DNA from 4 places in the Streptomyces sp. NPDC001980 genome. Region 1 is predicted to be linked to each of the others. Evidence: riboswitches for the same ligand, from Rfam matches in the RefSeq annotation. Region 1 holds a riboswitch; each other region holds the start of a gene.
What was found. A riboswitch is a leader RNA that binds a small molecule or an ion and turns the genes downstream of it on or off. The one in region 1 is predicted to bind cyclic di-AMP.

Region 1 (4,163 bases):
GGTCCACAGGTTCTTCGGGCGGCGGGACTCGTTGCGCTCGATGACCGCGTTGGCGGCGCTCAGGATCGTCTGCGTGGAGCGGTAGTTCTGCTCCAGCAGGATCGTCGTCGCATTCGGGTAGTCCTCCTCGAACTGGAGGATGTTGCGGATCGTCGCGCCCCGGAAGGCGTAGATCGACTGGTCGGCGTCACCGACGACGCAGAGCTCGGCGGGGGGCAGGTCGTGCTCGCCGGGCGGGGTGTCGGCGTCGTCGGCGCGGGCGACGGTGCCGGTGCCGACCAGCTCGCGGACGAGCGCGTACTGGGCGTGGTTGGTGTCCTGGTACTCGTCGACCAGGACATGCCGGAAGCGCCGGCGGTAGTGCTCGGCGACGTCCGGGAAGGCACGCAGCAGGTTGACCGTCGTCATGATCAGGTCGTCGAAGTCGAGGGCGTTCGCCTCGCGCAGCCGCGACTGGTAGAGGACGTAGGCCTGGGCGAGGGTCTTCTCGAAGCCGTCGCTCGCCCGGGCGGCGAAGTCCTCCTCGTCGACCAGCTCGTTCTTGAGGTTGCTGACCTGGGCGCTGAACGACTTCGGCGGGAACCGCTTGGGGTCGAGGTCCAGGTCGCGGCAGACCAGGGCCATCAGGCGCTTGGAGTCGGCCGCGTCGTAGATCGAGAAGGAGGAGGTGAAGCCGAGCTTCTTGCTCTCCCGGCGCAGGATCCGCACGCAGGCGCTGTGGAAGGTCATCACCCACATCGCGTTCGCGCGCGGGCCGACGAGGTGCTCGACGCGCTCCTTCATCTCGCCCGCGGCCTTGTTGGTGAAGGTGATCGCGAGGATCTGGCCCGGGTGCACGTTGCGCGCGCCGAGCAGGTGCGCGATGCGGTGGGTGAGCACGCGCGTCTTGCCGGAACCGGCGCCGGCCACGATGAGCAGCGGGGAGCCGGCGTGCACGACGGCCGCCCGCTGGTTGTCGTTCAACCCCTCCAGGAGCGCGGCCGGGTCCAGGGCCGGGCGGGCGGCGCCGTCGCGGTAGTAGGCGTCCCGGTCCGGGGGCGCGTCGAACTTCCCGCCGAACAGATCGTCCGGAATCGACTCCGGAGCGTGCTCGTCCTCGGGCGGCGGCGGGGGTTCCTCGTCATGGCCGCGGGGGGCCTGGAGGCTCGCCAGGAAGCTGTCGTCAAAGAGGCTGCTCATCGCTCTCCGAGTCTAGGGCGCCCCACCGACAACCGGCCGCCGCCCCGAAAACTCGCCCGGGTGACCGAACAGATCCACTCGGTCACGGCCGGTCAACGCGCGTCACGCAGCCGCGAACGCTCACCCCGAACCGTTCGACCCTCCCGGGCAAGTCGCCCATAACACCCCGGATCGCCCCGCCTGAACACATCGCAACGCCGAGGTCACGAAAATGTATCGGGCATATCGCACATCAAACTTCACAGGGACCACACGAGTTGGCTAGCGTGCCGGGCAGGCCGTACGACCCCCACCGGCGAACATCGCCGGGCCGCACGGCCTCCGCCGAGTCCGGGGCGCCACCGCGCATCCGGAGCCGGGGACCCACACCGATCCCGGGGTGAATCGGTCCCGACTCCCCTCCGGGGAACGGACCGTAGGGCAACCCTTCCGAACCACCCGCCCGAACCCGACAGCTAACTCGGTAGGCGGAACACTGGAAGGAGTCGCCCCCGTTGGCGTCGCACCGCAAGTCCCGGCCCTCAGGAACGCGCGCGGCAGGCATACGCACCCCCGCGCTGGCCACCGCCGCCCTCACCTCCATGGCCCTGTTCTCCCAGACGGCCGAGGCCGCGCCCTCCGACGACGGCAAGCCGAGCCTGGAGGAGGTCGAGAAGAAGGTCGACGCCCTCTACCGGCAGGCCGAGTCGGCGACCGAGAAGTACAACACGGCCAAGGAGCAGACGGGCAGGCAGCGCAAGCAGGTCGACACCCTGCTCGACGACGTCGCCCGGCGCACCGACCGGCTCAACAAGGCACGTGAGGAACTGGGTTCGTTCGCGGCGGCCCAGTACCGGACCGGGGCCGACGTCCCCGACACGGCGACCTTCCTGCTCGCGGACAGCCCCCAGGACTACTTCGACCAGGACCAGCTGATGAGCCGTCTGACCTCGCGCCAGAAGGGCGCGGTCGACGACTACGTCACCGAGCAGTCCGCGACCATGAAGAAGCGGCAGGAGGCCTCCCAGAGCCTCGAGTCGCTCACCGAGACGCAGGGCGACCTCAAGACGGCCAAGACCACCGTGCAGACGAAGCTGGCCTCCGCGCGGGAACTGCTGTCGCAGCTGACGGCCGCGGAGAAGGCCCGGCTGGCGGCGATCGAGAAGCGGCAGCAGGAAGCGGCGGACCGCAAGGCGGCGGAGCTGGCGAAGCAGCAGGCCGCGGCGGCCGACCAGAAGGCGTCGTCGTCCTCGACGTCGGGCGGCTCCTCTTCCGACTCGGGTTCCGGCTCCGGCTCGGACTCCGCCTATGCCACGAAGGCCGCCAAGGCGATCGCCTTCGCCCGCGCGCAGATCGGCAAGCCGTACGTCTGGGGCGCCACCGGCCCCGGCTCCTACGACTGCTCCGGGCTCTCCCAGGCCGCCTGGAAGGCCGCGGGCGTCTCCCTGCCGCGCACCACCTACGACCAGGTGAACGCCGGCACCACCGTCTCCCTCGCCGACGCCCAGCCCGGCGACCTGGTCTTCTTCTACGACGACGTCAGTCACGTCGGCATCTACATCGGCAACGGCATGATGATCCACGCCCCGAAGCCCGGCGCGTACGTCCGGGAGGAGTCGATCTACTACGGCGGCGAGTCGATCATCCACAGCGTGGTACGCCCGGCCTGACCCCACGGGGCGCCCGCCATCCCTCGGGCGCCCCCGCCCGCTTCTCCGCTCCCGCTCGCAACCCGCCACTCCGAGCGCCACGGCGCACCTCTCCCCTATGGCACCCGGCCGCTCCCCCGCACGCCCCCGGCTCGCCGTCGCGCGGTTCTCGGGCCGCACGCGCGCGTGCCCCGTTCGTGCTGCGGCCGACTCTCCCTAACATCAGGGGCATGTCCGGCATTTCCCCCCTCCGCGCCTGGTGGGCGCAGCGTCCGCCGGCGGCCGGGGCCGCCGTGATGGCCACCGGCATCATGTCGGTGGGGTTGCACCTGGCGGGCGCGGAGACCGTGTCCCGGGTGGCGCTGGTGCTGACCTGCGTGCTGTGGGTGGCGCTGGCGGCGGACTTCGTCGTACGCCTGGCGCGCGATCGCCGGCGGTGGGCGCAGGAGGCGCGGACGCCGGGCGCGCTCACCGCCGTGGCCGCGACCACGATGCTGGGGACACGGTTCTCGGCGCTCGGGTGGCAGACCCTGGCCGAGGCCCTGCTGGCGCTGTCGGTGGTGCTGTGGCCGCCGTTGCTGGTCCTCGTCGTGCGGCACTGGAAGCCGAGGATGCCCGGCGCGGTGTTCCTGGCCTGTGTGGCCACGCAGGGCCTGGCCGTACTGGGAGCGACGCTGGCGGCGGCCGTGACCACGGCGTGGCTCGCGCACCTCTCGCTGGTCCTGTTCTGGCTGGGGCTGGCGATGTACGGGCTCGCCGTGCCCCGGTTCGAGTGGCGACAGATCGCCCAGGGGCCCGGCGACCAGTGGGTGGCGGGAGGCGCGCTCGCGATCTCGGCGCTGGCCGGGGCGCGGCTGCTGTCCGCCGACAGTGCGCGGCTGTACCTGTGGAACGACGACGACCGGGGTGTCCTGCGGGTGGTGACGGTGGCGCTGCTGGTCCTGGACCTGGCCTGGTACGTCGTCCTGCTGGCCGCGGAGGTGGCATGGCCCCGGCTCCGTTACGACGTGCGCCGCTGGGCGACGGTGTTCCCGATGGGGATGACGGCGACGGCGACGCTGTCGGTCGCGGCCGCCGTCGGCGGTGCATGGCTGAAGTGGCCGGGGCGGGTGCTGGTGTGGGTCACGGTGGCGGCCTGGCTGACGGTGGCGGCCGGTGCGGCGGCGGGCGCCCGGGCCGCTCTCAGGAAGGCCCGCTGAGGATGCCGGGGATGCCGAGGGTCACGTCCACAGCACGGCGATGAAGATGTTCACCACCGTGAGCAGACCCACCAGGCCGAAGGCGCCCTTCTCGACCTTCTCGTCGTCCCGTTTCACGTAGACGAGCCCCAGGATCACGATCAGCAGGGCGAGCTTC
Region 2 (4,163 bases), on a different contig from region 1:
GACCGGCTCATCGACGGGTTCGCGGAGCGGGGCGAGGCCGACCTCATCCACGAGTTCGCCTTTCCGCTCCCCATCTACGCCATCTGCGACCTGCTCGGCGTCCCGCCCGAGGACCAGGACGACTTCCGGGACTGGGCGGGGATGATGATCCGGCACGGGGGAGGGCCGCGGGGCGGGGTCGCGCGGTCCGTGAAGAAGATGCGCGGGTATCTGGCCGAGCTGATCCACCGCAAACGGGAGGCGCTGCCCGCCGAGGCCGGTCCCGGCGAGGACCTCATCTCCGGGCTCATCCGGGCCTCGGACCACGGGGAGCACCTCACCGAGAACGAGGCCGCGGCCATGGCGTTCATCCTGCTGTTCGCCGGGTTCGAGACCACCGTCAACCTGATCGGAAACGGGACGTACGCACTGCTCACCCACCCCGGGCAGCGGGCACGCCTCCAGGAGTCCCTGGCCGCCGGCGAGCGCGGGCTGCTGGAGACAGGTGTCGAGGAACTCCTCCGCTACGACGGGCCGGTGGAGCTGGCCACCTGGCGGTTCGCCACCGAGCCGGTCGCGATCGGCGGGCAGCACATCGCGCCCGGCGACCCGGTCCTGGTCGTCCTGGCCGCGGCGGACCGGGACCCGGAGCGGTTCGCCGAGCCGGACACCCTCGACCTCGCCCGGCGGGACAACCAGCACCTCGGCTACGGCCACGGCATCCACTACTGCCTGGGCGCCCCGCTCGCCCGCCTGGAGGGGCAGACCGCGCTCGCCGGTCTCCTCACCCGCCTTCCCGACCTGCGACTCGCGGTGGACGAGAGCGAGTTGCGGTGGCGCGGCGGGCTCATCATGCGCGGACTGCGCACGCTCCCCGTGGAGTTCACGCCCACCGGTCCCTGAAGCCCCTGGCAGGCCCTCGCAGGCCCTTGCCGAGCCCTCGCCGCGCCCCGGCCGAAGCCCGTACCGGCCTGTACGGGCCAAAGGTGACCAGTGTTCAAGTCTGTGATCTTCACGTGATCTACGCGGCATTAACTTGTGACAAGTGATCGTCTGCCGATACGTTCACCCATCAGCGCGGCGCCCCTGCGGGACCCGTCGTGCCGGTCACCGCTGTCGCTCGAAAGGTTTCCGCATGCTCTCCGGGAACGGTCGTCACCGTCGCCCCCGCCAGGCTCCGGCGCTCCTCGTCGCGGCCGGGGTGACCGGCTCCGCCATCGCCATCCCGCTCCTCGGTGCGGTGAACGCCAGCGCGGCCGACGGCTCCACCTGGGACCAGGTGGCCGAGTGCGAGAGCGGCGGGTCCTGGAGCGCCGACCACGGCACCGGCTACTACGGCGGCCTCCAGATCTCCCTGGACGACTGGAGCAAGTACGGAGGCCTGGAGTACGCGAGTACGCCCGACCAGGCGAGCCGTTCGCAGCAGATCGCGGTCGCCGAGAAGATACTCGCCGACCAGGGGACCAAGCCCTGGCGGACCTGTGCCCTGCTCGCCGGACTCTCCTCCGACGACGCCTCGGTGAACGTCGACACGGGCCTCGGCGACTCGGGTGATTCATCCGGTTCCTCCGGCTCGTCGGACTCGTCCTCCGGGTTGTCGGACTCGTCCTCCGGGTTGTCGGACTCGTCCTCCTCTTCCGGTTCCGACTCCTCTTCGGGCGCCACGGACTCCGGGAACGAGTCCGCCACCCCCTCGCCGAGCGCGAGTGCCGACAGTGGCTCCAAGGCGGACACTCCTAGCAAATCCAGCAAGACGGACAAGTCGGAATCCTCCGGATCTGACTCCGACGCTTCGAAGGTGAGTGGGAGTCCTGCTGCTTCCGAGGCTGACGACTCGGACAATTCGTGGCAGACCGGGGGCTCTTGGAGTCTGGTGGACACGGGGGCCGTCAGCAGTGGCGGCAAGCATCGTGGCGGCTCGGCGGACGAAAGCGTGACAAACGGTCAAAGTGCCACCTCCTCGGGTCGGCACGCCTCCCGTGACAGCGGCACCTACACCGTCCGCGACGGCGACACCCTCGCCTCCATCGCCGACTCCCTTGACCTCGACGGCGGATGGCGCGCGCTCTACGACGCGAACAAGGCCGACATCGGTACCGACCCGAACGCCATCGCCCCCGGTCAGACCCTGAAACTCGGCAGCGAATAGGACGAAAAGCGGCGGGAGTTGGCGCCCCGCTTCGAGCTGAATGTCCGTTTTGGTGAAAGTGTGGGATGAGTCTCAGAAGCCCTGATCATCTTTGAAATTCACCTGATGGCCTGTTTACGGTCGAGGCCGCTCGTCACCACGAGCCCCGGCCGTCGCAACGCCGAGTCCTGCCAGCGGCCACCCGGGAACAGTCGTCGCGTCATGCGCCGTAGGCAGGAGCGGGGGACCCAAGGTAAGTGCCGGGACCGGTGGTTGACGCCGCCGATCCGGCTCGGGGTGAAGCCGCGCACCGACACACGGTGTGCGGCCGGGCAACTCAACCGGCCCGAACCCGACAGCTCACCTCGCAGGCGTCGGTGAGGGGATCGATCCATGCTGTTCTCCGGCAAGGGCAAGCACCGTCGTCCGTCCAAGGCCGTCCGCGCCATCGCTGTCGCCGGTGTCACCGGTGTCGCCGTCGCCGCTCCGCTGATGGCGGCCGGCAGCGCCTCCGCCGCCACCGCCTCCGAGTGGGACGCGGTCGCCCAGTGCGAGTCCGGCGGCAACTGGGCCATCAACACCGGCAACGGCTACTACGGCGGTCTGCAGTTCTCGGCCTCCACCTGGGCCGCGTACGGCGGCACGCAGTACGCCGGGCAGGCCAACCAGGCCACCAAGGCGCAGCAGATCGAGATCGCCGAGAAGGTCCTCGCCGCCCAGGGCAAGGGCGCCTGGCCGGTCTGCGGCACGGGCCTGTCCGGTGCCGCCTACACCGGCAGCTCCGCCGGCTCCTCCGCCAGCTCCTCGTCGAGCAGCAGCGCCGGCACCAGCACCCGGTCGACCGACACCCAGGCTGCCTCCCGCTCCGCCGAGCGTCCGGCCGCCAAGAAGACCGTCACCACCCCGACCGGCAAGAAGGTCAAGAAGGGCGACGGCGAGTACAAGGTCGTCAAGGGTGACACCCTCAGCTCGATCGCCGAGAAGCACAAGGTCAAGGGCGGCTGGCAGGCGCTGTTCAAGCTGAACAAGAACATCGTCGAGGACGCCGACTTCATCTACCCGGGCCAGCAGTTGCACCTGAAGTAAGGCGAAGCGAGGCGCGGGGCGGCCGCCCTGAGTATTAAGCGGCGCCCAGCTGAACCACAGCTCCCACACAACCGTGGTCCCCATAGTGGAGACCACGTGAGGGTCACCCCCGTCCCCCACGGGCCCCCGCTCCGGTGCGTTTTCCCCCGAACGCACCGGGGCGGGGTTTCTCTTTGCCGTCCCCCTGGCCTCTCTCCTGGCCTGCTTCTTGGCCCGCTCTTCTCCCGTTCTTCATCGGGACCCCCTTTGTTCCGCACGTGAACAATGAGTACCGTCTGTGTGTCCACGGGCCGGTCGGTCGTGCCGGCCGACGGCCCCGGGACGGTTAGGCTCTAGTCGCAAGGCTGAGCAAGGGCCGGCCAGGCCCGCGTGCGCCCCGCACAACCAGCGTCACATCCCATGAAGGAGATGCTCGTGCCGTCCATCGACGTCGTCGTAGCCCGGGAAATCCTGGACTCCCGAGGCAACCCCACGGTCGAGGTCGAGGTCGGCCTCGACGACGGCAGCACGGGTCGTGCCGCCGTCCCGTCCGGCGCCTCCACCGGTGCCTTCGAGGCCATCGAGCTCCGTGACGGCGACCCCAACCGCTACCTGGGCAAGGGTGTCGAGAAGGCCGTCCTCGCCGTCATCGAGCAGATCGGCCCGGAGCTCGTCGGCTACGACGCCACCGAGCAGCGCCTGATCGACCAGGCCATGTTCGACCTGGACGCGACCGACAACAAGGGCTCGCTCGGCGCCAACGCCATCCTCGGCGTCTCCCTCGCCGTCGCGCACGCCGCCTCCGAGGCGTCCGACCTGCCGCTGTTCCGCTACCTCGGTGGCCCGAACGCGCACCTGCTGCCCGTCCCGATGATGAACATCCTCAACGGCGGCTCGCACGCGGACTCCAACGTCGACATCCAGGAGTTCATGATCGCCCCGATCGGCGCGGAGTCCTTCTCCGAGGCGCTGCGCTGGGGTGCCGAGGTCT
Region 3 (4,163 bases), on a different contig from region 1:
GCGTCCACGGCGTAGACGATGCGCTGCACCAGCTGCGGGATGGCCTGGAAGCCGGCCGGGCAGCTCCCGTCGGGGGCCTCGAACGCCACGTGGGTGCGGTGGTTGGCGCTGTCGATGTTCCGGCCGTCCCAGCAGCTCTGGAACCTGAACGTGCGCACGACGTCACTGCCCGACGGGCAGAGTGGGTACTTGTCCTTGAGCTGCCGGTCCTCGTAACCGGTGCAGCTCCAGGAGGCGTTGGCGTTGGCCGGGCCGTTGACGAACGCCTTGGCGTCGCCGGTGATGATGCGCAGCAGCCGCGGCATCTCGGTGACCTTGGAGGTCGGGTTGCCCTCGAAGGTCAGCGTGACCTCCTTCGCCGTCACGATCTGCCCGGCGTTGCCCTCGGTGCCGCCGCCCGGCTTGTCGGCGTCCCGCTCCTGCTTGCCGTTCTGCAGCCGCAGCACGGGCCAGTAGTACGTGGACTTGTCGCCCTGGTCCGCGCAGCTGGTGTCGGCGTTCGCGAGGTCCTGGTCGCTGGCGAAGGCGTTGTTGGACTGGTTGCCGATGTAGTCGTGGAAGTGGTGGGCGCCGTTGGAGACACCGGGCGCGACGATCACGTTGTCCGAGTTGAACAGTCCGTTCGCGTTGACGCCACAGCTGGAGGAGAAGGTGCCGGTGGAGCCGCCGGGCTGCTCGGCCGGGGTCGAGACGTTGGGCTGGACGGAGGTGATGTCCGCGTAGTCGGCGGCGACCGGGCCGTTGCCGCCCTGGCCGCCGGCGCCGGTGCCCTGGCTCGGCGCGGCGCTGCCCTGGCCGCTCTGGCTCGGCGTGGCACCGTCCTGGGGGGTGGCCGACTGCCCGTCGCCCTGGTTCGAGGAGCGCAGGGTGCAGGCGGCGAGGTCGTCGAGGCCCTGCGGGCGGTCGCCCTCGCGGTCGATGGCGTCCGCGATGCGCTGGATCGACTCGGACCGCTTCTCCTTCAGCGGGTCGATGATCGCCTGGTCGGCGACGCCGGGGTTCTGCTCGATCTCGGCGGCGGACGCCGTGAGTTGCTGGTAGGCGGCCGCGATCTGCTGGTCCAGCTGGGCGAGTTCACGGTCGACGTCGGCCCGGGCGCCGTCGGGCACCGCCGTGAGCCGGCTGCCGACGTCGGGGCAGTAGATCGTGGGCGCGGACAGCACCTGGCCGGTGGCGACCTGGCCCTGGTCTCCGCCGCTCTCGGTGGCCGAGGCATAGACGTTCACCGCGACCAGTCCTCCGCCGCCGAGCATCAGGGCGACCGCTGCGAAGGTCGCGCGTTGTGCGCCGGTCGGGCGTCTGCGCCTGTTGGGTCTCAAGGTCGTTCCCCTGCATGTCGTGGGCGGCCGGGCATAGAAATCCCCCGCCCTATACGACACGTGACGCCACTGTGTTCAACAGACCCACGAATTCACGGTGACCTCACAGAAAGCGGGCGTTCCGGAGCAGGGGGACGCGACCGACGGCAACGCCTCGGTGACCCTGCGAATGCAATGGAAGCGCGCGAAATGCCGTGCCCTACGGTCGAGTTTCGAACGCTACGACGAACATCACAATTACGTATCGGACATTAGCCACTTCAACCTTCACACGAGTGACACAAGTTGGCTAAGTTGACGGGCAAGCCGCTCGGCTCCCCCCGGCGAATCCCGTCGGGCCGCGCGGCCTCCGCCGAGTCCGGTGCCCCTCAGGGGCGGATCCGGAGCCGGGGACCCAACCGAACACTGGGGTGAATCGGCCGACCGTCCGCAAGGGCAGAGGCCGTAGGGCATGCCTTCCGGACTTCACCGCGCCCGAACCCGACAGCTAACTCGGTAGGCGGAGTACGGAAGGAGCACGACCCCTCAATGGCGCCCGAAAGCCGTGACGAGGTTCGACAGCGGATCGACAGCCTCTACGACCAGGCCGAGAACGCCACCGGGAACTACAACGCCACCCGTGCGATGAGCGGGGGCTCGCGTTCACGCGGCGTCCCGCTGTTCAAGCGGCCCCGTCGCGACGACCCGGGCCTCGACAACATCGCCCGGGAGTGGTTCGAGGGGGCGCGTTCGAAGCTGGGGCCGAGCGTGCCGGCCGCACTTCCGTCCGACCGGCAGCCCGACCGACCCGGCCCGCGGCGGCCCGTCAGCTCCATGGCCGCCGACCTGCTCGGCCAGCTGGAGGACTCCGGACCGGCCCGGCTGGAGCTGACCGCGGGGCCGTCCGCGCAGAGCGAGATCGAGGTCGTCCGCGAGCTGCCGGCGCGCCCGAGGCTGGAGTTGACGGCGGGGCCCGCGACGGCGCTGCCGGCGGCGCCTTCGGGTGCGCCGAGGGCGCTGCCCGCCGCCGCGCCGCAGCGAGCCACGCCGGGTACCTCCAAGACCAAGAACCAGCTCAAGCTCGCCAAGGCGCGCGAGGTGCTGTTCCAGCGCACCGGGCAGCGCGCGATCGCCGCCCTCGACCCGGCACCGGCCCCGATCCCGGTCGCCCAGGCCGCTCCGGCGGCGCCCAGTCCCTGGCCCACGCCCGAGGCCCAGGTCCCGGCGCAGCAGTGGCAGGCTCCCGCGGTCGGCATACCGAACCAGCGCACCGGCAGCGGCTCCTTCCGGGGCGACTCGGCCGCCGCCACGCGCGCGCTCCCGGCGGTGACCGAGACGGGCGGCATCCCGATCGTGTCCCCGTCGGACACCGGTACCTTCCGCATCATGACCCCGGGGGGTGCCGACAGCGCCCCGACCCGGGCCGCGGCGGACGCGGGCGGCTTCCGCGTCATGACCCCGGGCGGTTCGGGCGGCGGGACCTACCAGACCGCGTCCACCATGGACGCGGGCACCGCCCAGGGTCCGGCCCCGTCCCCGGGGGACACCGGTTCCTTCCGCATCATGACGCCGGGTGCCACGGGCTCGTTCCCGATGCCGACCCCGGGCGACGCGGGCGCCGTCCCGACCCCGGACCCCATGAGCACGAGCGCCTTCCCGACCGCGGACCCCATGGCGAGCACCAGCGTCTTCCCGACGGCGGCTCCCACGAACACGGGCGCCTTCCCGACCGCCGCCCCCACGGACAGCGGCGTCTTCCCGACCGCGGCGCCCGCCCCGGCCCCCGGCCCGATGGACCCCGGCGGCTTCCGGGTCATGTCGCCGAACGCGCCTGCCGCCTACGCCGACATCCCTCCGGTCGCCGCCGACACCGCCTACGCCTACGCCGCGTACCCCACGGCGGCTCCCGTCGCCCCCGCGACGCCGATGGCCACCATGCCGCCGGCCGCGCCCTTCGCCGCGGCACCCGCCGCCGACATGTACGGCTCCTACGCGGCAGGCATGCAGCCCGACGGCGCCTACGCCTACGCCTACGCCGCCACCATGGCCATGCCCACGGCGATGGCAGCGCCCGCCGCCGCTATGCCCGCGCAGATGCCCGCGCAGATGGGGGCACCCATGGCGGCCCCGATGACAGCGCCCATGACGGCACCCCTCGCACCGGCGATGGCCGCGATGCCGACGGCCATGACCGCGCCGCCCGAGGCGATGATGGCGGCCCCGCCCACCATGGCGATGCCCACTGCCGCCCCCGCCCCGGTCGTCACCGCCCCGCTCCCCACCACGCCCCTGCCGACCGCACCCCCGCAGGTCCCCGCCCCGGTTCTCCCCGCGGCCGCGCCCGGCGCCTACGCCGACCCCGGCGTCTTCCTCCAGCCGGGCGCCGGGGCCGAGCCGGGCAAGGCCATGAAGGCGCTGGCGTTCGCGCGGGAGCAGATAGGCCGGCCGTGTGTCTGGGGAGCGACCGGGCCGGGGGCGTACGACGCCTCCAGCCTGACCCAGGCCGCCTGGCGCGCCGCCGGCGTATCGCTGCCGCGCACCGCGCCGGAGCAGACCCTGGCCGGCACCCCGATCACGCTGGCCGCCGTCGAGCCCGGTGACCTGGTCTTCTTCTTCGACGACGACAGTCACGTCGGGATCTACGCGGGCGGCGGCGCGATGGTGCACGCGCCGAGCCCCGGGGCGCTCATCCGCGAGGAGTCGATCTACAACGCCGGGGAGTCGGCGATCCACCGCGTGATCCGCCCGGCCTGACCCCCGGCCGTCGGGCTCAGACCCTCCGCCGCCGGGTGCGCCAGCTCTCGTGGTGGTCCAGGAGGGTCTCCTCGACGGGCCGGTAGGCGAGGCCCAGTTCGTTGACGCTGC
Region 4 (4,163 bases), on a different contig from region 1:
CTTCCGGGTGCGCCACGGCAGGATCGTCGAGCACTGGGCGCTCACCCAGGCCGTCCCGGCCACCTCGGTGAACGGCAACAGCATGTTCTGAGCAGCCCGTTCACGATCCTCCCCCGTCGTCCATCCCCCTTCCCGAGAGCAGAGCGCCATGCGCCAGTCCCGCCCCCGATCCGCCCACCCCGGCGCCGGCCCGGAGGTCGCTCCAGGCGTTGTCCGGCTGGGTGACCCCCTCGTCAACTTCTACCTGGTGGATCACCCGGACGGGCTGACCCTCGTCGACGCCGGCCTGCCCGGACAGCGGCGCACGCTCCTCGACCACCTGGCCGCCGCGGGACGGAGCCCGGCCGACATCCGGGCCGTCCTGATCACCCACGCGCACCCCGATCACACCGGTCTCACGGCGGAGCTCCAGCAGGCCGGCGCGGAGGTGTGGGTCCACGAGGACGACCGGGCCATGCTCATGGACGGCCCGCGCAAGGCCATGCGGCACGCCAAGTCCGAACGCTCCCCGCTGCCGTACCTCGTCCGCCGTCCCGCCGCGCTCGCCACCATGGTGACCATGGCCCGCCAGGGCGCCTTCACCGCACCGCCGCCCGCCCGGGCACGCACGTTCGGCGACGGTGCGCGGCTGGACGGCGTGCCCGGGCGGCCGCAGGCGGTCGCGCTGCCCGGCCACACCCCCGGCAGCACCGGCTTCCACTTCCCCGACCAGGGCCTGCTCTTCACCGGCGACGCCCTGGTCACCCAGGAGGCCTTCACCGGGCACACCGGCCCCTGCCTGGTCTGCCGTGCCTTCACCCACGACTCCGCCGCCGCCCTCGCGTCGCTGGACGGCATCGCCGGCCTGTCCAAGGACACCGTCCTGCTGCCGGGGCACGGTCAGCCGTTCGACGGCGGCCCCCGCGAGGCGGTCGCCCAGGCCCGGCATTTCGGCGTCCACTGACCCCACGGCGGCCCCCGCCGCCCCTCCGCCGACCCCGTGAGTCTTCACCCGTGTGACTTCCCCTCTTCCGATGGCGTATGCTGGTGTCACCGACGCGGGGTGGAGCAGCTCGGTAGCTCGCTGGGCTCATAACCCAGAGGTCGCAGGTTCAAATCCTGTCCCCGCTACTGAAACTCAGGGCCGGAATCCAAGAATTCGAGGATTCCGGCCCTGAGTCATGCCCAGGTCTGTGTTCCTCATCACGCACGTCCACCGGCCGCGTTCCTGCGCGCCACCGGCGGCGGCATGGCGGACGACATGGCACTGCTCGCCGTACGACGGCCCTGAGCGGGGTGTGGTCACGGTCGGTGTCCGGATGACCGCCCTGCGCATAACAACTGAGTCGCCATCAAAACCTGTGTGACTCCTGAGCTGAGCGGTGGGCACCGTCGACTCGACCGTTTTTGACCGGTCGTGGCAGGTAAGTCCAAGCTTTGAAAGCTTAATGATCAAGACGAACGGCTTGGAATCTGGTAGCCGGGTCTATTAACGTTCGATAACGCAGCGCGGTCGTCCCAGCCGTCACCCGCGACGGCTCCGTGCGCACGCGCCGAATCCCGCAAGGGAACCGGGGAACCACCACCTTGGGGTGAATCGCACGGCTACCGCCGGGTACGAAACGGCCGGTATACGCGCGTAGGAGACCTTCCCGCTCCGAACCCGTCAGCTAACCCGGTAGGCGGCGGAAGGAAAGGAGTGCGCCCGCGTGGCGTCCAACCCGCCTGCTCCGACAGCCCCCTTCGTGCCCAGCCAGCGTCAGCCCGACACCTTCGGCTACGGCGGCTACCGCGCCGACGAGGGCCCCTTCGAGGAGTGGAACCCCACCGAGGAGTCCCTCTCCGCGGTACGCGGCCGGCACCGGGTCGCCAAGCAGAAGGGCGGCGGGCTCGCCCGCAGCTCCACGGTTCTCGGCGTCGGCGTCATAGCCGCCGTCGGCGCGGGCGGCATGGCCAGCGCCAACACCGGCAAGCCGCCGGTCTCCATCTCGCTGCCCGACCTGCCGTCCTCCGTCGACTCGCTGCTCGGCGAGGACGGCGGCCACCAGGCCACCCAGACCACGCTCAGCAGCGTCACCACGACGACCGCCACCGACTCGGACTCCTCCTCGTCCGACGCCGGCGAGGCGCTGCGCAGCCGGATCATCGCCCAGGCCGCGCAGCAGCAGAACCAGCTCGACACCAAGGCCAGCGCCAAGGCCGTCGCCGCCGCCGACAAGGCGGTCGCGGACGCCGAGGCCAAGGCGGAGAAGGCGGCCGCGGCCAAGGCCGCCGACGCCAAGGAGAAGGCCGAGGCCTCCGCGAAGCAGAAGGCCGAGCAGGCCCGCCTCGCCGAGCTGGCCAAGCAGTACACGCTGCCCGTCGTCTCGTACACGATCACCGGCACCTTCGGCCAGGCCGGCTCCATGTGGGCCTCCGGCTACCACACCGGCCTCGACTTCGCCGCGCCCACCGGCACGCTGATCAAGGCCGTGCACAGCGGCACGGTCACCGAGGCGGGCTGGGCCGGCTCCTACGGCTACCGCACGATCATCACCCTGGACGACGGCACCGAGCTGTGGTTCTGCCACCAGTCCTCGATCGGCGTCAAGGTCGGCCAGAAGGTCGCCACCGGCGACGTCATCGGCCGCGTGGGCGCCACCGGCAACGTGACCGGCCCGCACCTCCACCTGGAGGTCCACCCGAACGGCCAGGCCACCGCCATCGACCCGATGACCTGGCTGCGCGGCAAGGGCCTCAACCCCTGACCCTGGCCCTGACCAGGACCCGGACCTCACCTTCCGGCCTCCGGCGGCCCTGACGGCAACCCCCCGGCGTCAGGGCCGCCGGTCTGCCTGCCACGCCTCGGGCAGGCGGTGCGCCTTCAGCCGTGCGCCTTTACAAGAACTTCGTGTTGCACCGGCATGGGGTGCCCGGCGACGCGTGTTGAAGTGAAGTATGAGTGCTTCTTCCGCTTCCCCGTCCCTCCGCAAGCTCGGCGCCTCCGACCTGGAGGTCTTCCCGCTCGCCCTCGGCGGCAACGTCTTCGGCTGGACCGCCGACGAGGCCACCTCCTTCGCCGTCCTCGACGCCTACGCCGCCGCGGGCGGCAACTTCGTCGACACCGCCGACTCGTACACGGCGTGGATCGAGGGCAACAAGGGCGGCGAGTCCGAGACGATCATCGGCAAGTGGGTCAAGGCGCGCGGCAACCGCGACGACGTCGTCATCGCGACGAAGGTCAGCCAGCACCCCGAGTACCTGGGCCTGTCCGCCGCCAACATCAAGGCCGCCGCGGACGCCTCCCTGCGCCGTCTCGGCACCGACCACATCGACCTGTACTACACGCACTTCGACAAGCCCGAGATCCCGGTCGAGGAGATCATCGGTGCGCTGGACGAGCTGGTGCGGGCGGGCAAGGTCCGGCACATCGCCGCGTCCAACATCACGCCGGAGCGACTCCAGGAGTCCCTGGACTTCTCCGACCGCGAGGGCCTCGCCCGGTACGTGGCCCTCCAGCCCCACTACAACCTGGTCTCCCGCGACACCTACGAGGGCCCCCTCCAGGACCTGGCCTCCCGCACCGGCCTCGCGGCCGTTCCCTACTTCTCGCTGGCCGCCGGCTTCCTTACCGGCAAGTACCGCCCCGGTACGACGGTCGACAGCGTGCGAGCGGGCCGCGCCGCCCAGTACGCCGAGTCGGAGCGCGGCCAGAAGGTGCTGGCGGCCCTGGACGAGATCGCCGCGGCCCACGAGGCCCCGATCCCCACGGTCGCCCTGGCCTGGCTGGCAGCCCAGCCCACCATCACGGCCCCGATCGCCTCGGCCCGCACCCTCGAACAGCTCCCGCCCCTGCTGGGCGTGGCGGACCTGACGCTGACGGACGAGGAACTGACGAAGCTGACGACGGCTTCGGCCTGACGGCTTCCGCTCCCTCGTTCTTTTCTCTTTTCCGCCGCAACGGCGCTCAGCCCCCACGGCGCATTCCGGCGGTGCCGAGCCGTCCGCGACTCCGGAGCACTAGCTCCGATACGGGTTGTAGGCCGGATACGGCACCGCCGCCCCGTAAGCCGACGGCGCATAACCGGCGTACACCGGCCGCCACCCGCCCGGCGCAGCCGTCCGCGCCGCGTACTCCAGGGCCGGCCGCACCAGCTCCCGTCGGTTCCACAGCTCCGTGAGGAGCTCCCGTTCCCGCACCACGA

Region 2: another riboswitch for cyclic di-AMP. It lies ahead of ABT137_RS19990 (transglycosylase family protein); the one in region 1 lies ahead of ABT137_RS29035 (C40 family peptidase).
Region 3: another riboswitch for cyclic di-AMP. It lies ahead of ABT137_RS51085 (C40 family peptidase); the one in region 1 lies ahead of ABT137_RS29035 (C40 family peptidase).
Region 4: another riboswitch for cyclic di-AMP. It lies ahead of ABT137_RS12425 (M23 family metallopeptidase); the one in region 1 lies ahead of ABT137_RS29035 (C40 family peptidase).

What each region holds. Positions count from the first base shown of each region.
Region 1 is NZ_JBEOYD010000021.1:62,512-66,674, forward strand. It holds gene pcrA (DNA helicase PcrA) at 1-1,179, opposite strand, end outside; cyclic di-AMP (ydaO/yuaA leader) riboswitch at 1,492-1,665, shown strand; gene ABT137_RS29035 (C40 family peptidase) at 1,674-2,828, shown strand; gene ABT137_RS29040 (tellurite resistance/C4-dicarboxylate transporter family protein) at 3,038-4,006, shown strand; gene ABT137_RS29045 (hypothetical protein) at 4,028-4,163, opposite strand, start outside.
Region 2 is NZ_JBEOYD010000012.1:14,586-18,748, reverse strand. It holds gene ABT137_RS20000 (cytochrome P450 family protein) at 1-882, shown strand, start outside; gene ABT137_RS19995 (transglycosylase family protein) at 1,115-2,128, shown strand; cyclic di-AMP (ydaO/yuaA leader) riboswitch at 2,323-2,496, shown strand; gene ABT137_RS19990 (transglycosylase family protein) at 2,501-3,193, shown strand; gene eno (phosphopyruvate hydratase) at 3,602-4,163, shown strand, end outside.
Region 3 is NZ_JBEOYD010000026.1:94,088-98,250, reverse strand. It holds gene ABT137_RS32835 (DUF1996 domain-containing protein) at 1-1,253, opposite strand, end outside; cyclic di-AMP (ydaO/yuaA leader) riboswitch at 1,660-1,837, shown strand; gene ABT137_RS51085 (C40 family peptidase) at 1,848-4,052, shown strand; gene ABT137_RS32825 (NAD-dependent epimerase/dehydratase family protein) at 4,069-4,163, opposite strand, start outside.
Region 4 is NZ_JBEOYD010000006.1:339,210-343,372, forward strand. It holds gene ABT137_RS12410 (nuclear transport factor 2 family protein) at 1-91, shown strand, start outside; gene ABT137_RS12415 (MBL fold metallo-hydrolase) at 149-943, shown strand; tRNA gene ABT137_RS12420 (tRNA-Met) at 1,037-1,110, shown strand; cyclic di-AMP (ydaO/yuaA leader) riboswitch at 1,521-1,679, shown strand; gene ABT137_RS12425 (M23 family metallopeptidase) at 1,689-2,726, shown strand; gene ABT137_RS12430 (aldo/keto reductase) at 2,917-3,879, shown strand; gene ABT137_RS12435 (PrsW family intramembrane metalloprotease) at 3,979-4,163, opposite strand, start outside.